2 regions of the Nitratidesulfovibrio sp. HK-II genome follow, and region 1 is predicted to be linked to the other one. Evidence: riboswitches for the same ligand, from Rfam matches in the RefSeq annotation. Region 1 holds a riboswitch; the other holds the start of a gene.
What was found. A riboswitch is a leader RNA that binds a small molecule or an ion and turns the genes downstream of it on or off. The one in region 1 is predicted to bind cobalamin.
Positions count from the first base shown of each region.

Region 1 (12,157 bases):
ACAGGCGGCCTTCGACCCACTTGGTGCCTTCGCTGCCCGGGTAGTTCCAGCCGTGCTTGACCTCGATGCCCACGTACTGGCGCTCGGAACCGTCCTGGTAGTCGCCGAACGAGGCATTGAGGATCACGGTCATGGTGCCGCCGGGGTCGGCAGCCGTCGGGCCGGGGGTGTAGTCCACTTCGGCGTCGTGGGCGATGGGCTTGTCGGCCACGGCGTCGATGAACACGGTGTGCTGCGTGGTGTCGGTGCCTATGTCGCCGCTGTCCGGGTCGTGGAACACGGCGGTGACGGTGAGCTTCACGTCAACGTCGCTGTCCTTGGCGGGCATCAGCGTCACGTGGTCCTTCAGGTGGGCGGGCACGATGTAGTAGCCGCCGCCTTCACCATCGGGAACGAAGGTGGCTTCGCTGCCGAAGATCAGCACCTTGGCCGGGGTGTTCACGTCCACCGCGATGCGCAGGTAGTCGAGATGCTCGTCGTCCGCGCCGCTGAAGTGGAAGTCGAGGTCGATGTCCTTGGTCGAGAACGGGTCGTACCAGGGTTCGTTGACGTAAGCCTGCGGATCTTCGTAGCCGATCTGCTGACCGGTGACATAGATGTGGCCTTCGGCCGCGGCCACCCACACGTCGGTGGAGCCGAACACCAGCGAATTGTCGTTGACCGCCACGAGGCTGCCGTCCGCGTCGCTGTCCACGGCCAGCGCGCCGGTGACGAAGGTTTCCTTGTAGTCGTTGCCGCGCCCGCAGTGTTCGCCGTCGCCGTTGTAGCCCTGGTCGAGCGTGGCGATGACGGGGCCTTCGAACTCGCCGTTGCCTTCGTAGCCGCCGTTGCCTTCGTAGCCGCCGTTGCCACCGGGCACGTAGTCTTCGTCCGGGGCGTACAGGGTGAGGGTGACGGCCTTGGTGGCCAGTTCATGCGTCTGGCCCAGGCCGTCCACGGACTGCGAGGTGCCCACGATGCTCTCGTCGCCCACGGGGATGACGTAGTAATAGCCGGCGGGGTCGATGACGCCCAGGCCCTGCGTGGCAGAGGCGGGGATGTCCGCGCCCAGGGTCAGGAACTCGGAGAGGTCCAGTTCCACGCCGCCGATGTTCACGGTGTCATAGGTCCAGCCGTCCTTGGCCTCGATGAGCAGGAAGTGGCTTTCCGAACCATCCTGATAATCGCCGAAGGTGGCGGACAGGGTGATCTTGACCGCGCTTTGGGTGTGGTCGCCGTTGTCGTTCTCGGTGGGGTCGGCGGCCGTATGCTTCCACCACGGGCCGTCAGGGGCGTCGTGGGGGTTGTGATGCCAGAACGACCGCTCGTCGCCGCCATCGGAATCCATCACGCGGGCGGTGACCACTTCACCGTTGCCGCCGTCGCCGTTGCCGTGGTCGCAATAGAAGGGACCGTAGCTGACCGTTTCATGCAGGCCAATGGGCTGGTCGGCCACCGCGTCGACCACCGCCGTGAAGGTGAACGGCACGGTGCCGCTCAGCCCGGAGTCGGGGTCGGTGATGGAGGCGAAGCCGGAAAGCGGGATGTCGGTGCCGCTGTCCGCCAGGGGCAGCAGGGTCACGTCGTCGATGTCAGCCGCGGAAATGACGAAGTTGCCCGCGCCGTCCGCCGCCACGGGAACGCCGCCCACCAGCAGGGTGCCCGCGATGGGACCGGTGATGGTGATGCTGTCCAGCACTTCGTTGTCGGTGGGGGTGAAGATGAAGCCCAGCACCGCCTCGAAGGTCAGGGGCGAACCCAGGTGCTGATTGGGGGCCCAGTCTTCGAACACGCCCGCGTAGGCGCCCGGGGGAACCGCGTCGGGATGTTCGGGATAGTTGCCGTTTTCGCCGATGGTGGTGCTGATGCCCGTGGTCAGGTTGATCACCAGGGTGCCGGTGGCGAGATCAAGCGGACCCGCGTCTTCGATGCCCGGCAGGGCCGCCGTGCCGATGCCGGTGGTGCCCAGCGGGTCAAGGCGGTCCACGCCGCCGATCAGGTCGCCCGCGTCGTCGGCGTAGTCGCCCACGCCGCCGCTGCCCGCGGCAGCGCCCGCGCCAGGACCGGCGGCGGGCAGCAGGTCTTCGCGCAGGGCCGCGAGAAACGCGTCGCCCGGCAGCGACTGGCCGTCTTCAAGGTTGAAGGCGGGCAGCTGGTTGGATTCGAACAGGCCGAAGAAGTTGGAAAGGACGATGCGTCCGCCGTTCTCGAACAGGAACACGAGGTCCTGTCCGGATTGCTCGAGTTGGGCCGCCTCGGACGGGAAGCCCATTTCCAGCGTGGCGCCAGCAATGTTGTCGATGACGACCTGCTGGTTGGCCTGCGGCGTGTTCAGCCGGATGCGGGCGCCGGTGGGTGCCGCGCCCGCGGCGGTGGTAGTGTTCTGCGTAACCATGGCTTTCTCCCCTTGTTGGCGAAGGCGCGCTGCGACTCCGACCTTGCGTTGTGCGGGAATGCCGATCGGAATCCGATTCCGGGCGCGCCCCGCCTGCTTTCAGCCTGTTATCCGGTCATGCCGCTTTTCGTCCGGCTTTTCCGGAATCCCCAAATCCATCAGTAAATTTGTTCCGGGCCGTGCCCGCCATCCTGTTTTCTTAAGGAATGTCAGGTTGTTCTTTCATTCCTTCACGGTGCCGCCCGAATCTCGGGTGTTGTCCGGACAAGCCGGATTCGGGCCAGCGACTAACGGTTACTCTGCAACCGCGATGCCAACCCCGTTAGACCTGTAATACTGGTGTAATACACTATTTGCGCCTGCACGCAAGGCGGCTGGCCCGTCCGGTTCGTCCGGGCTGGCCGGGCTGGCCGGGCTGGCCGGTCGCTTGCTGCATGCCCGACTGTCCGAACGTCCAAGGGGGCGCGGAACGGCAAGGCGGGCCCGCGTTTCTTCCATATGTTGTGAACGCGGGCCGCACCGCTCACGGCGGGCCGCCCGTTGCCCACGCCCCTCCGCGCCCGCCAGCTTGACAGCGTCGCCGCGCGGGGCCTATCCATGACCCTTCAGGTGTCCTTGGACTTGATAGGGAATCCCGTGTGAATCGGGAGCGGACCCGCCGCCGTAAGCCCGCCAGAACGCCTGCTCCCCCGAGCGCCACTGGACCACGGTCCGGGAAGGCCGGAGCAGGTCGGGCAAGCCGGAAGACCTGCCTGATGCGTCATCGGCCATGCCCGGAAGGCAACGGGGCTTTTGCCCTTCCGGGACCGGCGGCCACGAACCGCGCGCCTTCGCGACTTCACCCCAGTGGCCCGCCGCGACTTCGGCGGACCGCATCGGGGCCGCACCGGGCCGCATCCGCAGTGTCCGCCTTCCGCCCATTGCCCGCCTGCCTCCTTCGGAGGTCCCATGTTCCATCTGTCTGACGGCACGCCCGCCCTGCGGCGGGGCGTCCTTTCGCGCGCGCGCCTGTGCGCGTCATTGTCCGCCTTCTCCCGCGCCCTGCCCCTGCCGCTGCTGGCGGCCCTGCTGCTGGCCCTGTGCCTGGCCCTGCCGGGCGCCGCGCTTGCCGGGCACGCTGGCGAAGCCGCCCGCAAGGAAGGCATCCTGCTGGTGGCCTTCGGCACCACGGTGGAAGAAGCCCGGCCCGCGCTGGACAACATCGAACGGCTGGTGCGCGCCGCGCACCCCGATACGGACGTGCGCTGGGCGTGGACGGCCCGGCAGGCCCGCGCCGCGCTGATCAGGGAAGGCAAACCCGCCGCCTCGCCCCAACAGGCCCTGGCCGACATGGCCGAGGAAGGCTTTACCCACGTTGCCGTGCAGTCGTTCCACACCATCCCCGGTGCGGAATTCCACGGCCTGCTGGCCACGGCCAAGGCCATGGAGGGCCTGCCCAAGGGGCTGACCCGCATCACCGTGGGTCTGCCGCTGCTGGCCTCCACCGACGACGCGGAATCCTTGGCCGTGGCCCTGAAGTCGCTGCTGCCCAAGGAACGCAAGCCCGGCGAGGCCGTGGTGTTCCTGGGCCACGGCAACCCGCACCACCCGGCGGCGCTATGCTACCCGGCCCTGCAGTTCTATCTGGCCAAGACCGACCCGCTGGCCTTCATCGGCGTGGTGGAGGGCTCCCCCTCGTTCGACGACGTGGCCGGGGCGCTGGCCGCCCGCAAGGCGCGCACCGCGTGGCTGGTGCCGCTGATGGCCGTGGCGGGCGACCACGCCCACAACGACATGGCCGGTGACGATCCGGAATCGTGGGCCTCGCAGTTGCGCGAACGGGGCATCACCCCGCGCCCGGTGCTGCGCGGCACCGCCTCGTCCGACGCCGTGGTGCCCATCTGGCTGCGCCACCTGGACGCCGCGCTGGAGCAACTGAAACAGTAATGGATAACGCCACCGTTCCCCGATCCGTGCCGCAACAGGCGCGGACCGGGGCCGCGCGGCAGCGCCGCGCCCTTCGCATCATCCTGCTGGCCGCCCTGTGCTGGGCGGCCACGGTGGTGCTGGCCTGCCTGTTCGGGCCGTTCCGCATTCCCGTGGACGACGTGCTGCGCGCGCTGGCCGAACTGGCGCTGCCGGGCGCGCTCACCGGCGGGGCAGGCCCCGCGCCAGACGCCACCCACATGTTGGTGGTCACCCGCATCCGCCTGGCCCGGGTCTGCCTGGCCCTGCTGGCGGGCGGCGGGCTGGCCGTGGCCGGCACGGTGTTTCAGGGCGTGCTGCGCAACCCCCTGGCCGACCCGTTCACCTTGGGCGTGTCCGGCGGCGCGGCCTTTGGCGCGTCGCTGGCGCTCACCCTGGGCATCGGCCCGCTGACCGCGTGGCTGGCCATGCACCTGCCCGCGCTGGCCGGGCTTTCGCCGCAGGCCCTGCTGCCGCTGGCCGCGCTGGCCGGGGCGCTGGCCTCGCTGGGCGCGGTGCTGCTGCTGGGCGGTGCGGCCGGGGGCGGGGCCTTTCGCCGCGAAACCGTGGTGCTGGCGGGCGTGGTGGTATCCACCGTGCTCTCGGCACTGGTCTCGCTGGTCAAGGCGCTGGACGAGGAATCGGTGTCCAGCATCGTGTTCTGGATCATGGGCAGCCTGCAGGGGCGCGGCTGGACACACGCGGCGGTGCTGCTGCCGTGGCTGGCGCTGGGCCTCCTGCTGGTGCTGCCGCGCTTTCGCGAACTGGACATCCTGGCCCTGGGCGACGTGCAGGCCCGGCAACTGGGCATGGACACGGCCCGCGTCCGCCTGCAACTGCTGGTGGGCGCCAGCCTGATCACGGCGGGCTGCGTGGCGGTGAGCGGGGTCATCGGCTTCGTCGGGCTGGTGGTGCCGCACCTGGCCCGGATGCGCCTGGGCGCGGCGCACGGGCCGCTGCTGGCGGCCGGATGGTTTGGCGGCGGCATGCTGCTGGCCTGGGCCGACGTGCTGGCCCGCACCCTGCTGCCCGGCGGGGCGGAGTTGCCCGTGGGGGTGGTCACGGCGCTGCTGGGCGGGCCGTTCTTCTGCCTGCTGCTGGTGCGCGGCGGGGGTGACGGACGCGGCCCGGCAACCCTTCCTGCCGACCATGTCCCAGCCCCATCCCCGGACGTTGCTTCGGCTGCGGCTTCGGGTCCATCTCCGATTCGGACCCCGGCGGGGGGCGCGGAATGATCGAACTTTCCAACGTGCATGCCGGGTACGGGCGGCTGGCGGACACGCGTTCCGACGCGGGCGACGTGCTGCACGGCGTGTCACTGTCCGTGGCCCCCGGCGAACTGGTGGGCCTGCTGGGTCCCAACGGCAGCGGCAAGACCACCCTGCTGCTGGTGCTGTCCGGCGTGCTGGCCCCGCGCACGGGCACGGTGACGCTGGACGGCGCGCCCCTGCGCCGCCTGCGCCCGCGCGAGCGCGCCCGGCGCATTGCCGCCGTGCCGCAGCGGCCGGAGCACATCCCCGACCTGGACGCCCTGTCGCTGGTGCTCATGGGCCGCTACCCGCACACCACCCTGCTGCGCGGCTACGGGCCGGAAGACCATGCCGCCGCCTGGGCGGCCCTGCGCCACACCGGCTGCGCCCACCTTGCCGCACGCGGCGCGCGCACCCTGTCCGGCGGCGAGTTGCAACGGGTGCTGCTGGCCCGCGCGCTGGCCCAGGGCGCGGACACCCTGCTGCTGGACGAGGCCACGGCCGGGCTGGACGTGGCCCGCGCGCTGGACATCCTGGATTTGCTGCACGCCCGGCACCTGGCCGGGGCGCGCATCGTCGCCGCCGTACACGACCTGAACCTGGCCGCGCTGTACTGCACCCGCCTGATATTCCTGAAGCACGGCCGTGTTGTGGTGGACGGTTCCGTGGAGCGCACCTTCACCGCCGCCGTGCTGTCAGAGGTGTACGAGACGCCGGTGGTTGTGCGGCCGCACCCGGTAACCGGCGCACCGCAGGCCAGCTACGTGCCGGGCGCTGCCCGCGTCGGCCTGCCCATGGACGCGGCCTCCGGCGATTACGTGCACAACGCGCCGGGTGCGGCACTTTCGAAATCTGAACTGGCACTGTCCGGCTTTTCCGGACTCGCATGCGCCGCACCCGGCAAGCCGGATACGGTGCCAGGCATGTCCGGTGATTGCACACTCGCGCCACGCGCCCCGGCGGGGAAAGACAATGGCTGACCGCACGCCGCACGCCGTATCGGCCCGCACCCGCCTGACTCCACGCCCGGCGTCGGGCATGCCGCTTCCGGCGTGCACCCTTCGTTCCGGCCGAACGCTCGTCCCGCTTCTGCTCCTGTTGCTGGCCCTGGCGGCGGGTCTTGCCACGCCTCCGGCCGCCCGTGCGAACCAGTCCGGCCAGCCCGGCGTGCCCCCCAACGCAGCCCACGGCCCGGACGCCGCCACTCCGCCCGGCGGCCCCGTGTCCATCACCGATGACACCGGGCGAGAGGTGCGCCTGCCCCATCCAGCCCGGCGCATCGTGGCCCTGTACGGGGCCTTCAACGAACTGCTGGCGGCCATGGACCTGACCGACCGCATCGCCGCGCGCACCGCCGCAGACCAGGAGCCCGCCGCCATCCGCCTGTTGCCGGTCATCGGCACGCACATGCGCCCCAGCCCGGAAATGGTGGCCGCCGTGGCCCCGGACCTGGTGTTGCAGATGGAGGGCCGCCGCGAGGCGGGCGAGGCCGTGGAAGGTCTGCGCGCGCTGGGCATTCCCGTGGCGGTGTTCCGGGTGGGCTCGTTCGATGAACTGTTCGGCGTGCTGCGCCGGGTGGGCGCGCTGACCGGCGAGCCGCAACGCGCCGCCGGGCTGGAAGCGGCCCTGCGCGCCAGGCTGGACGCGGTGGCCGCACGGGTGGCGGATCGGCCCCGTCCCACCGTGTTCTTTGAGGTGCGCCACCCCAACCTGCTGGCCGCCGGGGCCGATTCCATCGTCACCGACATCATCGCCCGCGCGGGCGGCCGCAACTGTGTCACCGCCGAAGGCCGGGTGGCCCGCCTGAGCGAGGAAGAGTTGCTGCGCCTGAACCCGGACGTCTACCTGCTGCAACGAGGCCCCATGAACCCGGAGCCGGAGCCGCCCGCCGCGCGGCCCCACTATGCCGCGCTGGCCGCCGTACGCGCTGGCCGCGTGCGCGACGTGGACGAGGCCCGCTACTCCCGCCCCGGCCCCCGCGCCGTGGACGCCGTGGAGGAGCTTGCCCGGTACCTGCACCCCGATGTATGGGGCACCACCCCGGCCATTCCCGCCCCCACGGGCGGGCAGGCCGCTCCCTGAAAAAACCTGTCGCCCGAAACGGGCCGACCGCGCCATATCACCCTCAAGAGGTTTCCCATGCCCGCCTTCAACGATACTTCCCGGCCCGCCTGCGGCACCCTGTTCGGCATCGGCGTCGGCCCCGGCGAACCGGACCTGCTCACCCTGCGCGCCGCCAACGCGCTGTCGCGGGTGCACGTGGTGTTCGCCGCCTCGTCCACGCGCAACGACTACTCGGTGGCGCTGGACATCGCCCGTCCCCACCTGCCCGCCGACGCGCGCATCGAGACGCTGGGCTTTCCCATGACCCGCGACAGGGGCGCGCTGGCCGCCGCGTGGGAGGCCAACGCCCGCGCCGTGGCCGACACCCTGCTCAAGGGCGAGGACGCCGCCTTCCTGACCCTGGGCGACCCGCTGATCTATTCCACCTTCGGCTACCTGCTGCGCACCCTGCGCCGGGTGGCCCCGGACCTGCCCGAAGACGCGGTGCAGGTGGTGCCGGGCGTCACCTCGTACCAGGCTGCTGCCGCCCGCACCCGCACCATCCTGTGCGAGGCGGACGAAACCCTGCTGCTGGTGCCCGGCGTGAACGGCACGGACAAACTGGCCGCCGACGTGGCGGGCGCGGACAACGCCGTGATCCTGAAGGCGTACCGCAAGTTTCCCGAAATCCGCCGGGTGCTGGACGAACAGGGCGCGGCGGAGCAGGCGGTGTTCGTCTCGCGCCTGGGGCTGCCGGGCGAGGTCATCGCCCCCTCGCTGGCCGAGGCCCCGGATGCGCCGCACTACCTGACCCTGCTGCTGGTGCCCAAGGCCCGTACCGGCAACGATTCCGGCGAGGCATAACCCCCCCCCCCCGGCCCCCATCCCATTTCCGACAATGCCGAAGGGCCGCCCGTTTCCCACGGGCGGCCCTTGTCCATGCAAATCCGGGCAAGTCCGGGCAAGTCCGGGCAAGTCCGGGCAAGTCCGGGCAAATCTGGGCAAGTTGGGCAAAACCGGACAAAGCCAATCTTCCCCTGCCCCACGCTCCTCCCGTCCAACAATCCGAGCCATCTCGCGCCCCCTCCGTCTCCCCTTCCCCGACCGGCTTCCACCGCTGTCCCGCCGTGGCCTTGCACGGCGGGGGCTGCGCGATGAAGACGGCGCGTGAAATACGCTGCGGCGGCGCTGGCAAGGAAGCGCGCGGGGGCCGAAGGGAGTGTACTCTCGTACATGACCGAGCCCCACCGCCCCCACTACCCGCTGACGCCGCCAGCGCCGTCGCAACTGTTTCCGCTCCGGATGCATCGCCATCACTCCTCCCCAACCTTTCCCCATGTCCTTCCCGGCGTTCCTCCACGCCCTGCTTTCCACTCCCCGCTCCGCCACAAACGCCAACGGGCCGCCCGGCATCGCCGGACGGCCCGTCCCTTTGCATCCATATATAATGTATGTGGCGCTACGCGCCGCCTATCCCTGCTTCAACTGCTCCACAAGCTGCCGCAACTCCTGCCCCATGCGGGCCAGTTCCGCCACGGCCTGCGCCGACTGCTCCATGACCTCGGCCGTCTCGGCCGCGATGCGGTTGACCTCTTCGGTGCCCCGGTTGATCTCCTCGCTGGCCGCGGACTGTTCCTCCGCCGCCGTGGCGATGGCCCGCACCTGGTCGGCGGTTTCCTGCACCACGTCCACGATGACCCGCAGCGAATCCCCGGCCATGGTGGCCAGTTCCGTGCTGCGCCCCACCGACATGGACGCCTCTTCCATGCCCCGCACGTTCTCGCGCGACGAGCCCTGGATGGCCCGCACGGCGTCGCCCACTTCCTTGGTGGCGTTCATGGTCTTTTCGGCCAGCTTGCGCACCTCGTCGGCCACCACGGCAAAGCCGCGCCCGGCGTCACCGGCGCGCGCAGCCTCGATGGCCGCGTTCAGCGCCAGCAGATTGGTCTGGTCGGCAATGTCGCTGATCACGTTCAGGATCTGGCCGATGGACTCGGCCCGGTCGCCCAGTTCGTGCAGGCTGCCCCGGAGCAGGGCGGTCTTCTCGTTGACGTCCTCGATGGCCTCCACCACCGAACCCACGATACCCGACCCGTCCTCCGCCTGACGGCGAGCCTTTTCGGCGTTATCCGCGGCGGACGACGCGTTGCGGGCCACTTCCATGACCGTGGAGTTCATCTCTTCCATGGCCGTGGCGGTCTCGCCGGTGCGCTCGCGCTGCACGTCGGCGCCCCGGCTGGCCTGCTCGATCTGCGCGGAAAGCTCTTCGGCAGCGGAGCCCACCCGGTCCACGATGACCTCCAACTGCGAGGCGGCCTGGTGCATGCCCTCGCTCTTGGCCCGCTCTGCGGCGGCGCGGGCGGCTTCCGCCTCGGCCATGGCCCGGCGGGCCTGTTCGCCCTGCTCCTCGGCCTCGCGAGTCTTCTGCTCGGCGGTCGCGATCATGGTCTTCAGGCGGTCCACCATGGTGCGCAACGCGGTGGCCAGCGTGCCGATCTCGTCGGCGCGGGCAAGGTCCAGGTTGCGCGAAAGGTCGCCCTCGGCCACCGCGCTGGCAAAGGCCACGCCCTTGCCCAGGGCCCCCACGATGTTGCGCACGATGAAAAAGATGACCAGACCCACCAGCACCAGGATCACCGTCGTGGCCACGCCGCTGACGTTGCGGATGGCCGCGATGGGATCGCTGATGTCGCTGTCGTCCACCGTGACGCACAGGATCCACCCGGTGTAGGGCTCTTCCGCGAAGTAGGCCAGCTTGGTCACGCCCTGCCGCTCGTAGCTGATGCTGCCGGAGCGCTTGGCCAGCACCTGCTTGCCCCAGTCTTCCTCGCTGATGTCCACCTTGAAAATGCGCGAGGCGTCCGGGTGGGCCAGTATCTTGCCGTTCTTCGCCACCAGGAAGGCATACCCCGTCTTGCCGACCTTGATGGGGCTGATGAATTCCTTGGCGTACTTGCCAAGGTCAACCGAGCCGTAGACAACGCCCGCCACCTTGCCGTCCACCTTCATGGGCGCGGCCACCACCACCACGGGGGTGTTGGTGGTCATGCTCATGAGCGGCTCGGACACCGTGGCCTCGCCCTGCATGCCGCGCTTGAAGTAGTCGCGGCTGGCGCGGTTGTCCTTGCCCACGGACTCGTCCAGGTTGCTGGCCACCACCACGCCATCCGGCCCCAGCACGTTGACCACCTGGTACACGTCGTAGGTGGCCACCACCTGGCGCAGGGCCTCGTTGGCGCGGCGCGTCACGGCGGCCCTGTCGCCGCCGGGGGGCACGCGCAGCACGTCGATCAGCACGTTGCGGGTGGCCTGCGAGGCGATGTCGTCGCGCTGGTCCTGCACGCGCCGCCCAAGTTCACCCACGGCCGCTCGCGTCATCATCTCCGACTGGGTGGTAATGGCTTCGAACAATGCTTCTTTCGACACGGAATAGGAAAGCCACGAGGAAACGACCATGCCGATGAGCACCAACCCCAGCGTCGGCACCAGAAAACGATTGCGAAGATTCCAACCCATGGAGCACCTCGCCCTGTTGCAGCCCTCCCCCGAGAGCGCCGCAGCTACCCGTCAGGGTGCCAGCTTACCATTACCCACGGCGCAGCGATAGACCCGTGGACCAACAAAACGGGATACGGCGCGAACAAACGGGGCCGGACGCAGGTCCAGCCCCGGAAAGCATGCGGAGAAGATGCAAGGGCACCCCGGATTTCGGGGGGAATGGCATGCGCGCCACGAGCGGCAGTCGGGGCCGGTGCCCGGCGGCGCTCCAGTGTGCGCCAGGAGCGGCAGTCCGGGCCGGTGGCCCGGCGGCGCTCCAGCGTGCGTCAGGAGCGGGCGGCGGCCATGGCGTCCAGGCTCCACGCGGTGGCCCGCGCCAGCACATCGCCCATGGCCGTCTCGAAGGCTGCGGCCACCTGCGGCAGGCCGGTCCCCGTGGCGGCAACCCGCTGTGCAACGGCGGTGAAGGCCACGATGCGCCCGGTCTTCAGGTCCACCAGGCGCAGGGCCAATTCCACCTCCACCTCGGGAGCGGACGCACCGCCATCGGCACGGGTGTTGAAACGGCGCAGGTCGGTCATCAGCCTGTAGTCGGGATAGATGCCCGCCGATTCCTCTGCCGCACCATCCAGCCTTCCGGCGCGCTCGAAAGCCTCCACCAGCAGCCGCTGCACCAGGCGCGGCGCGGGGCTGGTCCACTTGGCCCCGGCGTAGTAGCGCACCTCGCGCCCGGCGCCTGCCCCCAGCACCAGGGCGATGCGGTCGGTATCCAGCATGCGGCTGGTTTCCGGCAGGGCCACTGCCAGTTGAAGGCGCAGCGGCCCGCCCGCCGCCGGGGCGGGCATGGCCGGGGCCAGCAGCAGATGCGTGGGGGCCGGGCCGGGGTCCAGCACGCCAGCGCAGCCGGTCAGCAGACACGGCAGCAGGAACAGCAGGCACAACGCCAACGGCGGCAGCATGGCCCAGCGGGTGGGGTGGGAGGGGCGGACGGGGCGCGCGGCGGCGACGCGCGGATCGGTCGGGGGGGTCATCGGGCGTCATACTCCGG
Region 1 is NZ_AP036014.1:3,412,952-3,425,108, forward strand. It holds gene RVX_RS14425 (VWA domain-containing protein) at 1-2,374, opposite strand, end outside; cobalamin riboswitch at 2,965-3,145, shown strand; gene RVX_RS14430 (sirohydrochlorin cobaltochelatase) at 3,323-4,300, shown strand; gene RVX_RS14435 (FecCD family ABC transporter permease) at 4,300-5,553, shown strand; gene RVX_RS14440 (ABC transporter ATP-binding protein) at 5,550-6,548, shown strand; gene RVX_RS14445 (ABC transporter substrate-binding protein) at 6,541-7,650, shown strand; gene cobI (precorrin-2 C(20)-methyltransferase) at 7,708-8,475, shown strand; gene RVX_RS14455 (methyl-accepting chemotaxis protein) at 9,082-11,127, opposite strand; gene RVX_RS14460 (ABC-type transport auxiliary lipoprotein family protein) at 11,436-12,140, opposite strand; gene RVX_RS14465 (MlaD family protein) at 12,137-12,157, opposite strand, start outside.

Region 2 (12,157 bases), 660 kb from region 1:
CCCTGATGGTGGCGGGCGCGCTGCAAGGGCTGCTGGGCGGGGGCCTTGCCTGCCTGCTGCTGGCCGCCGTGCACTGGCGCTTCCGCACCGCGCTCAACGTGCCGCCCCTGCTGCTGGAACTGCGCCTGCCCCCGCCGGAACAGGCCGCCCTGCTGCTGGCCGTGCCCGTGCTCATGGGCATCCTGGGCAGCTGGATTGCCGTCCGCAGCCGGTAGGGGTACAAATTTCCACGGGTGACCGGAAGCCCGGCCCTGCTGCCTGCCTTACGGACGCGCTACGCGCCTCCTGACCGCCGCCGCAAGACGCCGCCCCGCTCCCCAGCCCCCCTCTCCCCGAGGCATTTCCCTTGGGGCGACACAGCCACGCGGCCATACCCCCGCAGGCTGACGGCGGTCGCCACACCAATCCGCACCGCCATGCCCACCCAATCAAAAAGTTTTGCGGGGTGGAGAGGGGATGCGGGGGAGAGGAGGGACGCTTTTCCAAAAGCGTCCCTCCTCTCCCCCGCGAACCAACCCTACGAGCCAACGACGCATACAATGAGGACGCAGACCATGCGCAGCAAGAAGATGACCCATGGATTGGAGAAGGCCCCGCACCGTTCGCTGCTGCATGCCCTGGGGCTGACGCGCGAGGAGATCGAGCGCCCCCTGGTGGGCGTGGTGAACGCGGCCAACGAGGTGGTGCCCGGCCACGTGCATTTGCACACCATTGCCGAGGCAGTGAAGGCCGGGGTGCGCGCGGCGGGCGGCACGCCCATGGAGTTTCCGGCAATTGCCGTGTGCGACGGCCTGGCCATGAACCACGAAGGCATGCATTTTTCGCTGCCGTCGCGCGAGATCATTGCCGATTCCATCGAGATCATGGCCACGGCGCACCCGTTCGACGCGCTGGTGTTCATCCCCAACTGTGACAAGTCGGTGCCTGGCATGCTCATGGCCATGCTGCGGATGGACATTCCGTCCATCATGGTCAGCGGCGGCCCCATGCTGGCGGGCGGCACCCTGGCGGGCCGCACCGACCTGATCAGCGTGTTCGAGGCCGTGGGCCGCGTGCAGCGCGGCGACATGACCATGGCCGAACTGGACGAGATGACCGAAACGGCCTGCCCCGGCTGCGGTTCGTGCGCGGGCATGTTCACGGCCAACACCATGAACTGCATGGCCGAAACCATGGGCCTTGCCCTGCCGGGCAACGGCACCATCCCGGCGGTGACGGCGGCGCGCGTGCGCCTGGCCAAGCACGCGGGCATGAAGGTGATGGAACTGCTGGAAAAGAACATCACCCCGCGCTCCATCGTCACTCCGCGCGCGGTGGCCAATGCCGTGGCCGTGGACATGGCCCTCGGCGGCTCCACCAACACGGTGCTGCACCTGCCCGCCGTGTTCGGCGAGGCCGGGCTGGACCTGACGCTGGACATCTTCGACGAGGTCAGCCGCAAGACCCCCAACCTGTGCAAGCTTTCCCCGGCCGGGCACCACCACATCCAGGACCTGCACGCCGCAGGCGGCATCCCGGCCGTGATGGCGGAACTGACCAAGAAGGGTCTGGTGGACACCTCGGTCATGACCGTCACCGGCAAGACCCTGGCCGAAAACCTGACCGAGCTGAACGCCCGCGTGCTCAACTACGACGTAATACATTCCGTTGACGAACCGTATTCGGCGCAGGGCGGCATCGCCATCCTCAAGGGCTCGCTGGCCCCGCAGGGCGCGGTGGTCAAGCAGTCGGCCGTGGCTCCGGAAATGATGGTGCGCGAGGCCGTGGCCCGGGTGTTCGATTCCGAGGGCGATGCCCACGCCGCCATCATGGGCGGCAAGATCAACAAGGGCGACGCCATCATCATCCGCTACGAAGGCCCGCGCGGCGGCCCCGGCATGCGCGAGATGCTGTCGCCCACCGCCGCCATCGCGGGCATGGGCCTGGGCGCGGACGTGGCCCTGATCACCGACGGCCGCTTCAGCGGCGGCACGCGCGGCGCGGCCATTGGCCACGTCTCGCCGGAAGCCGCCGACGGCGGCAACATCGGCCTGGTCAAGGAAGGCGACCGGATTCGCATCGACATTCCGGCCCGCAGGCTGGACCTGCTGGTGGACGAGGCGGAACTGGCCGCCCGGCGCGAAACCTTCGTGCCCAAGGAAAAGCCGGTCACCTCGCCCCTGCTGCGCCGCTACGCCCGTCAGGTGACCAGCGCGGCCACCGGGGCCATGTTCCGCAAGTAGTCTGCCGTAACAGGCTGGATTCTTACGGGGGAGGGACCCTTTTGCGGCAGCCGTAGGCGAGTCCACGAGCCGTACGGATGGCGTCCGCAAAGCGTGAAAAGGGTCTCCTCCCCCGAACCCCCACCCCCCAAAACTTTTATTTGTATTTCCTGCGCATTGCGAGGGCACCCCGAATGAGATCCAAGAGGCGACTGCCGCGCGACGGTCGTCATCCGTAAGACTCGCAAGCTCGCCTAACGGCTTCCGTTCTTGGCCGTTAAGGGCGTCAAAGAGCAAACCTTTTCAATAGCCTGTTAACCCTCCCTCGCCCCCACAGCATTCCCTGACGGCCCGTCGCACCATCCGGTGCGGCGGGCCGTTGTGCGTGGTTGCTGTGGATGGACTTTCGGCAAAATCCGCGCGCCCTCGCTTGACACTCAATCACTATATCAGTATTTGCTGATTTAGTGATGTTATCATCCCCGAGCACGGCAGACCGCTGCATGCTCGGACGTGGAAGGGAAACGGAAACCGGTGCAAATCCGGTACAGGCGCGCTGCCGTGTTCGGGCATGCCGCCCGCCGCCACCGCCAGCGCCATCCCGGCTCTCCCTGCCCGCACGGGCAACGGAGTTGTCGGGCATGGCACGCGGGAAGGTCGCGGGCCACGGCTCCGGACCACGCGATGCCCCTCGCAAGGGCGTTCGCGTGGTTGCGAAGCCTTTCACCCACCGCCCGTCAGTCGGAAGACGTCCCCTCCGCACCGCCCAAGGCCGCGCGAACCGGACCCCGGCATGCGCCCGCCCCACTGCAGGGGCGCGCGCTCGCGAATCGCTCTCACCTGTCTTCACGCATTCCGGAGGTGGCAATGCGTACCCACAACCTTGGCTTTCCGCGCATCGGCGGCAACCGTGAACTGAAAAAGGCCGTCGAGGACTACTGGAAAGGCGCGGCCACGCGCCAGCAACTGGAGAACGCCGCGCGCGCCATCCGCCTGCGCAACTGGACCCTCCAGCGCGAGGCGGGCATCGACGTGGTGCCCGTGGGCGACTTCGCCCTGTACGACCACATCCTGGACGCCGCCCTGCTGCTGGGCGTGGTGCCCCCGCGCTTCCGCCACGGCGACGCGCCCCGCGACATCGACCTGATGTTCCGCATGGCCCGCGGCCAGGGCGGAGAGCACCCCGTGTCCCCGCTGGAAATGACCAAGTGGTTCGACACCAATTACCACTACCTGGTCCCGGAACTGGACGCGGCCACCACCTTCGCGCCCGAGGCCGCCCCCCTGCTGGCCCACATCGACGAGGCGCTGGCGGCGGGCTTCACCCCCAAGGCGGTGCTGCCCGGCCCCATGACCTTCCTGTGGCTGTCCAAGCGCGTGGACGGGGGCACCCGCTGGTCGCTGCTGCCCGCCCTGCTCGACGCCTACGGCGCGCTGCTGCGGCAGGTGGCCGCCCGCTGCCCGCTGATCCAACTGGACGAACCCATCCTGTCTTTGGATCTGGCCGATGACATCCGCTCGCGCTTCGTGCCCGCCTATGCCCGGCTGCGCGTGGCCGTGCCGGACGCCACCCTGCTGCTGGCCAGCTACTTCGCCCCGGTGGGCGACAATCTGCCCGTGGCGCTGTCCCTCCCTGTGGACGTGCTGCACCTGGACCTGGTGCGCGGGCCGGAAGACCTGGCCCCGGCGCTGGACATCCTGGCCCGCGCGCCCCAGAAACCGACGGGCGACCCCGCGTTGCCGCAATCCGGCATTGCGCTTTCCCTGGGCGTGGTCAACGGCCGCAATGTCTGGCGCGTGGATGCCGACTCCGCCGCCTCGCCGGTGCGCGCCGCCGTGGCAGCCCTTGGCCCGGACCGGGTGTGGGTGGCCCCGTCCTGCTCGCTGCTGCACAGCCCCGTGGACCTCGACGCGGAAACCGGGCTGGACCCGGAAGTGGCGCAATGGCTGGCCTTTGCCAAACAGAAATGCGCCGAAGTGCGCCTGGTGGCCGACATGTGCGACCTGAACGGCCGCGCCGACGCGCCGGAGACCGCCGCCGCCCTGGCCCGCAACCGGGCCGCCTTGGTCGCCCGCGCCGCAAGCCCGGCCATCCACGACCCTGCCGTGGCCGCACGCGTGGGCACCGTCACCCCGGAAATGGGCTGGCGCGCCACGCCCTACACCGCCCGCATCGCTGCCCAGCGCGCCGCGCTGCGTCTGCCCCAGCTGCCCACCACCACCATCGGCTCGTTCCCCCAGACAGCCGACATCCGCGCCCAGCGCCGCAAGCTGCGCACCGGCCAGATCACCGAGGCCCAGTACGACGCCGCCATGCGCGAGGCCATCGCCACCGCCGTCCGCGAGCAGGAGGCCCTGGGACTGGACGTGCTGGTGCACGGCGAGCCGGAGCGCAACGACATGGTCGAATACTTCGGTGAGCAGTTGCGCGGCTTCTGCATCACCGCCAACGGCTGGGTGCAAAGCTACGGCACCCGCTGCGTCAAGCCGCCCCTGCTCTACGGCGACGTCTCGCGGCCCGGCCCCATGACCGTGCGCTGGATCACCCATGCCCAGTCGCTCACCGCCAGGCCGGTCAAGGGCATGCTTACCGGCCCCGTCACCATCGCCTGCTGGAGCTTCGTGCGAGACGACGTGCCCCGGCCCGTGGTGTTCCGCCAGCTGGCCCTGGCCATTCGCGACGAAGTGGCCGACCTGGAGGCCGCTGGCATTGGCGTCATCCAGATCGACGAGCCCGCCCTGCGCGAGGGGCTGCCCCTGCGCCGAGCCGCCCACGCCGCCTACCTGGACGCCGCCGTGGGCGCGTTCCGCCTGGCTTCGTCCGGCGTGCGCGACACCACCCAGATCCATACCCACATGTGCTACTGCGACTTCCACGACATCATCGACCATGTGGCCGCCCTGGACGCCGACGTCATCAGCCTGGAAGCCAGCCGGAGCCGCATGGAACTGCTGGAGGTCTTCGCCACCCACGCCTACCCCAACGAGGTGGGCCCCGGCGTGTACGACATCCACAGCCCGCGCGTGCCCTCCATCGACGAAATGGAAACCCTGCTCCGCGCCGCCGCCCGCGTCCTGCCCCTGGACCGGCTGTGGGCCAACCCCGACTGCGGCCTGAAAACCCGCGACTGGCCCGAAACCCGCGCCAGCCTCGCCCACCTCGTGGCCGCCGCCGCACGGGTGCGGGGCAACGCGTAGCGAAAAAAATCGCTGAAGAGTAACCGGGGGAAGGGACCCTTTGGAAAGGGTCTCCTTCCCCCGGACCCCCATCCCCCCAAACTTTTCATCGGGTAAAATTCTTTTCCCATCCTCGTTCCCGCCAGCCTCGCTTATTGTCGTCCACCCCCAATTGAAAAGTTTTGGAGAAAGGGGGTGGGGGTCCGGGGGCGGGGGAAAGAACCTTCTTCAAAAGGTTCTTTCCCCCGCCCCCGGTTCCTTCTACTTCTCCCCACCAGCCCTCCCCCCCCACGTCCTTCCGCACCCCGCACACCCTTTCCGCGCGGGGGGTCTTGGCGTATGGTGCGCGCAAAGCGGGACGTCCAACGATACGGGGAGGCGCATGAACCAGCGGTGGGATGCGGACACGGTGCGGGGCTACATGCAGTGGCTGGAGACGCCCATGGGGGCGTTTGCCGTGCGGCACGAGCAGCGGCTGCTGCACCACCTGGTGTCCGGCTGGCCCCGGCGCGGGCACACCCTGCTGGAGGTGGGCTGCGGCCCGGGGGTATTCCTGGAATCTTTCTGGGAGGCGGGGTTCGACGTCACGGGGCTGGACAGCAGCGAGGCCATGCTGGAGGCCGCGCGCGAACGCATGAACTGCCGGGCGGACTTCCACCTGGGCGTGGCGGACCACCTGCCCTTTGACGACGACGCCTTCGACTACGTTGCCTTGCTGACCAGCCTGGAATTCATGCCCGACCCGGCGGCGGCCCTGGCCGAGGCGTTCCGGGTGGCCTCGCGCGGGGTGCTGGTGGGCTTTCTGAACCGGATTTCGCCCTACTATCCCACCCACGGCATGCCGGCGCCGGGGCTGCGCGGCTCGCTGCTGCGGCAGGCGCGCTGGTTCAGCGTGGGGTCCATGTACGCGCTGGTGCGCGCCACCGGGGTGCCGTGCTCCATCACCATGCGCTCGGTGCTGCACGGCCCGGCGTGCACCTGGCGCGAATCGCGCCTGTTCGAAATGCTGAACGGCTGGATCAGCCTTTCGCCGTTCGGGGCATACGTGGGCATGCGCATGGACTTCGGCCGCCGCATGCCGGTCACCCCGCTGATGCTGCGCACGGGCAAGGCCGCCGTCTCGCGCATCACTCCCGGCCGTCAGCCCGCCACGGGCGGATACTCCTGCCGCGAAAAGCACGCCGGATAGCCGCCCCGCGCCCTTGCGGCGCGCGCGTGACATTCGACGATTTTGACAATACCCGCCCATTGGACTATCCATGGCTGTTTCCGCACCGGCGGGGCGCGGCGTGGAGTTCGCACGCCCCCTGCCGCGCGAGTCTGCATCCGGAAGCGAGCCATGAGCACCAACAATTCCGACAAGACCGCCGCCGACAAGGCCACGCAAAAGGGCACGGGCGACAAGGTGGGTACCATCAAGGGGTTCGCCGACATGTTCAGCCCCGACAGCGACGTGTTCACCTTCATGGAGAACACCGCCCGCGAGGTGTTTGGCCGCTACGGCTACACCGAGCTGCGCACCCCGCTGCTGGAGCGCACCGAACTGTTCTGCCGTTCCATCGGCACCGAGACCGACGTGGTGCAGAAGGAAATGTACACCTTCCCCGACCGCAAGGGCCGCTCGCTCACCCTGCGCCCGGAAGCCACGGCGGGCGTCATGCGCGCCTTCATCGACGCGGGCCGTCACGCGCAGGAGCCGGTCTCCAAGCTGTTCACCACCGGACCCATGTTCCGCTACGAGCGCCCGCAGAAGGGCCGCATGCGCCAGTTCCACCAGATCAACTGCGAATGCCTTGGCCCGCAGGAGCCGCAGGCCGACGCCGAACTGGTGCTGATGCTCATGACCTTCCTGGGCCAGCTGGGGCTGACCGATCTTTCGTTGCAGGTGAACTCGCTGGGCTGCCGCGAATGCCGCCCGGTGTACCGGGCCACGCTGCGCGACTTTCTGGATTCCATCGACCGCGAGGCCCTGTGCGAGGACTGCCGCCGCCGCATCGACACCAACCCGCTGCGGGTGCTGGACTGCAAGGTGCCCACCTGCCGCGAGCTGACCGCCGACGCCCCGCGCATCATCGACCACAACTGCCCGGAATGCCGCAGCCACTTCGACACGGTGCTGCGGCTGTTCGACGCCGCGCGGCTTCCCTACGTGCTCACCCCGCGTCTGGTGCGCGGGCTGGACTACTACAACCGCACCACCTTCGAGGTGGTGTCCGGCTCCATCGGCGCGCAGTCGTCGGTGGCGGGCGGCGGCCGCTATGACGGCCTGGTGGCCCAGTTGGGCGGCCCGGACGTGCCCGGCGTGGGCTTTGCCTGCGGCATGGAGCGCCTTGCCCTGATGCTGCCCGCGCTGGAGAAGAAGCGGCCCGATTTCTACATCGCCGTGCTGGACCCGGCCGCCTCGGACGCGGCTATGCTGCTGGCGCAGGATCTGCGTGCCGTCGGCAGGGTGGGCGAGGTGTCCTTTGCCGCGCGCTCCATCAAGAGCCAGATGCGCCAGGCCGGGCGCACCGGCGCGCGCGTGGCCCTGCTGCTGGGCGGCGACGAGCTGGCCAGCGGCACCGTGGTCATCAAGGACATGGACAGCGGCGAGCAGCGCAGCGTGCCGCAGGGTGAGGCCGTGAGCCACGTATAGTGCGGTGGCCAACGGCGGTCAGCACTACCCCTTTTGAAACGTTTGGGGGGGAGGGGTCCGGGGAGGGAGACCCTTTCCAAAGGGTCCCCTCCCCGATACGCTTTCTGCCTATTTACGACTTGTCATCCTCGGGTAACATCCAAAGGAACCGTTCATGAGCGACCAGAAACTTGACGTCCAACAGGAACACCAGCAGTACATCGAACCCCTGGGCGACTGGGCGCGCAGCCATGACTGCTGCACCCTGACCGCCGCCGACACCGGGGCCGAAGTCTGCCTGATGGGCTGGGTGCAGTACCGCCGTGACCACGGCGGCCTCATTTTCGTGGACCTGCGCGACCGTCAGGGCCTTACCCAGATCGTGTTCAGCCCCGACGTCAATCCCGCGGCGCATGAGCGCGCGCACGTCATCCGCTCTGAATACGTGCTGGCCATTCGCGGCACGGTGCGTCCCCGGCCCGAGGGCATGACCAACCCCGGCATGAAGACCGGCGAGATCGAGGTGTACGTTTCCGAATGGAAGCTGCTGAACACCTCCAGGACGCCCGCCTTCGTCATCGAGGACCGCACCGAGGCCAGCGAGAACCTGCGCCTGCAGTACCGCTACCTCGACCTGCGCCGCCCGCGCATGGCCAACAACTTCATCGTGCGCCACAAGGCCGCGCAGGCCACCCGCCGCTACCTGGACGAGCTGGGCTTTCTCGAAATCGAGACGCCCTACCTCACCAAGTCCACGCCGGAAGGCGCGCGCGACTTCCTGGTGCCCAGCCGCCTGAACCAGGGCCAGTTCTACGCCCTGCCGCAGTCGCCCCAGCTGTTCAAACAGCTGCTGATGATGTCGGGCATGGAGCGCTACTACCAGATCGTGCGCTGCTTCCGCGACGAGGACATGCGCGCCGACCGCCAGTTGGAGTTCACCCAGATCGATATCGAGATGAGCTTCGTGGACGAGGAGCAGGTGATGGCCATGGCCGAAGGCCTGATGGCCCGCGTGTTCCGCGACGCGCTGGACCGCGAGATCGCCACCCCCTTCCCGCGCATGAGCTATGACGACGCCATGGCCCGCTACGGCGTGGACAAGCCCGACACCCGCTTCGGGCTGGAGCTGCAGGACGTCACGCACATCGTGCGCGGCTCCAACTTCAAGCTGTTCGCCACGGCGGAACTGGTCAAGGCCATGCGCGTGCCCGGCGGCGAAACCATGACCCGCAAGGAAATCGACGAATTCACCGAGTTCGTGAAGATCTACGGCGCGCAGGGCCTGGCCTGGATCAAGATCCGCCCCGACGAATGGCAGTCGCCCATCGCCAAGTTCCTGTCCGATGCCGAACGCGCCGGACTGAAGGAAGCCCTTGGCCTTGAAACGGGCGACATCGTGTTCTTCCAGGCGGGCGCGCCGGGCATGGTCAACGCGGCGCTGGGCAACCTGCGCGTGCGCCTTGGCGAGCACCTGGGCCTCATCGACGAGACCGCCTTCAACTTCCTGTGGGTGACGGACTTTCCGCTGTTCGAGTACGACGAGGAAGAAAAGCGCTATGTGGCCTGCCACCATCCGTTCACCTCTCCCAAGGACGGCCACATGGACGTCATGGTCGAGAACCCGGCGGCGGCCCGCGCCCGTGCTTACGACATGGTGCTGAACGGCTACGAACTGGGCGGCGGCTCCATCCGCAACCACACGGCCGAAAAGCAGCGCCGCATGTTCGCGGCGCTCGGCTTCTCGCCCGAAGAAGCGGAAGCGCAGTTCGGCTTCCTGACCCAGGCGCTGGAGATGGGTGCTCCGCCGCACGGCGGCATCGCCTTCGGCATGGACCGTCTGGCCATGCTGCTGACCGGCTCGTCGTCCATCCGCGACGTCATCGCCTTCCCCAAGACCCAGAAGGCCACCTGCCTGCTCACCCAGGCCCCGGACACCGTCTCCGCCCGCCAGTTGCGCGACCTGGGCCTGCGCCTGCGCGAAACGGGCAAGGATGCCGTCAAGGACGGCGCAAAGGAAACGCCGCAGGGCTAGGCCCCGCACATTGTCTGCTCCGCACGGGGGAGGAAGGCCGCGCGCCTTCCTCCCCCGTCGCTTCGCGCCGTTCCAGCCCTTTCCTTGCCCGCACGGCGTGCTTACCGTAGGGTGACCGCATCAAACGCCCACATCACAGGACCGCCCATGATCCGAGAAGTGCTGCAATATCCCGATCCGCGCCTTGCCGTCGAATGCGAGGACATCACCGAGATCACCGACGAGATCCGTCAGCTTGCCGCCGACATGGCCGAAACCATGTACCGGCAGGACGGCATAGGCCTTGCCGCGCCCCAGGTGGGCGAGCACTGCCGCCTGATCGTGGTGGACGTTTCCGGCCCCGAAAAGCGCGAGGCGCTGATGACCTTCGTGAACCCCCGGCTGGAACTGACCGGCGAGAAGATCGACTCGGAGGAAGGCTGCCTGTCCGTGCCCGGCGGCTACCGCGCCACGGTCACCCGCAGCGACACGGTGCGCCTGACCGCCCGCGACCTGGACGGCAACGAGGTGTGCATGGATGCCGACGGACTGCTGGCCGTGTGCCTGCAGCACGAGGTGGACCACCTGATGGGCACCCTGTTCATCGACCATATCAGCAGGCTCAAGCGCACCCTGTACGATTCGCGCCTCAAGAAGATGCAGAAGAACGCCCCCCGGCCCATGCCCACGGCTGCGGCCAAGGCGCGCACGGGAGCGCGCTAGCATGACAGGCCAGGACGATGCGCGGAATGATGCCGCCATGCCTGACGGCGTCGCCAAGGCTGATGGGGCACGGCCGGTGACGGAACCCGCCGCGCCGCGCGCCCCCCTGCGCGTGGTGTTCATGGGCACCCCCGGCTTTGCCGCCGTGATCCTGCGCCACCTGCTGGAATGGGACGACTGCGAGGTCATCGCCGCCTATACCCAGCCCGACCGCCCCTGCGGGCGCGGCCAGCAGTGCCGCCCGCCGGAAGTGAAGCTGCTTGCCATCGAGCACGGCGTGCCGGTGTACCAGCCCCTGAATTTCAAGACCGAGGAAGCTGTTGCGGAATTGCGCTCGCTGCGTCCCGACGTGCTGGTGGTGGCCGCCTATGGGCTGATATTGCCGCAATCGGTGCTGGACATCCCCCGCCTCGGCCCCGTCAACGTGCATGCCTCGCTGCTGCCGCGCCTGCGCGGGGCCGCGCCCATCCAGCGCGCCGTCATGGCCGGCGACGCCGTGACCGGGGTGACCATCATGCGCATGGAGGCCAGCCTGGATACCGGCCCCATGCTGCTGCAGAAGGCCATGGGCATCGGCATCGGCGACACGGCGGGCGATCTGCACGACCAGTTGGCCGAGCTTGGCGGCAGGCTGCTGACGCAGGCCCTGGGCAAGCTGGCAGACGGCACCGCCTTGGCCATACCGCAGGACAACGAGCGCGCCACCTACGCGGCCAAGCTGACCAAGGCCGACGGACTCATCGACTGGAACCGCACGGCCGTGCAGGTACACGCGCACATTCGCGGGGTTACCCCGTGGCCCGGCGCGTACTGCACCATACAGAGGGAAGGACAGAAGGAACTGCGCGTGGCTTTGGGTCCCGGCCGTATCGGCCCGTTGCGGTCGGAGGCCCCGGAATACGAAGGAGCTGCCCCCGGCACCATAGTCGGGCTGGTGGACGAACAGTTGGCCATCGCCTGCGCCGACCGGCTGTACCTTGTGGATTCCATCCGTCCGGCGGACCGCAAGCCCATGGATGCCCGGGCCTTTCTGTGCGGCTACCTGAACGCCTGCGAATGCGACGGCGGCCTTGCCGTGTGCGTGTAGGCAGCTGACGCAAGCGTAGCCACGGACGGCAAGGCATCTGCCTTACAGGTGTGGCGGCCCAGCGGCGCACTCCGGCCTCGCCCCGCCCCCGGACCATATCCGAATAGCACCGGCAGCGCGTTTCCAACCCTTTCCGCATTCCGCAACCACGAAAGCCATGTCCATGCCCCTCCGCAAGAACCCGGATTCCCTCCCGCGCGAAGACTACCACGGCGCGCGCAAACGGCTGTTCATCGGGCTCATCAGCCTGACCTCCGCCGCGTTGTGCCTGGTGCTGCTGGTGGGGTGGATCATCCCGTACATCGGGCTGGGCAACATCCATCCATTGGTGCCGGAAATCACCG
Region 2 is NZ_AP036014.1:4,072,353-4,084,509, forward strand. It holds gene RVX_RS17025 (cell division protein FtsX) at 1-215, shown strand, start outside; gene ilvD (dihydroxy-acid dehydratase) at 555-2,222, shown strand; cobalamin riboswitch at 2,724-2,953, shown strand; gene metE (5-methyltetrahydropteroyltriglutamate--homocysteine S-methyltransferase) at 3,069-5,399, shown strand; gene RVX_RS17040 (class I SAM-dependent methyltransferase) at 5,761-6,567, shown strand; gene hisS (histidine--tRNA ligase) at 6,718-8,013, shown strand; gene aspS (aspartate--tRNA ligase) at 8,168-10,024, shown strand; gene def (peptide deformylase) at 10,172-10,726, shown strand; gene fmt (methionyl-tRNA formyltransferase) at 10,764-11,813, shown strand; gene RVX_RS17065 (DUF116 domain-containing protein) at 11,971-12,157, shown strand, end outside.
Region 2: it holds a riboswitch for cobalamin, as region 1 does, so the genes downstream of both, metE (5-methyltetrahydropteroyltriglutamate--homocysteine S-methyltransferase) here and RVX_RS14430 (sirohydrochlorin cobaltochelatase) in region 1, are expected to answer to the same signal.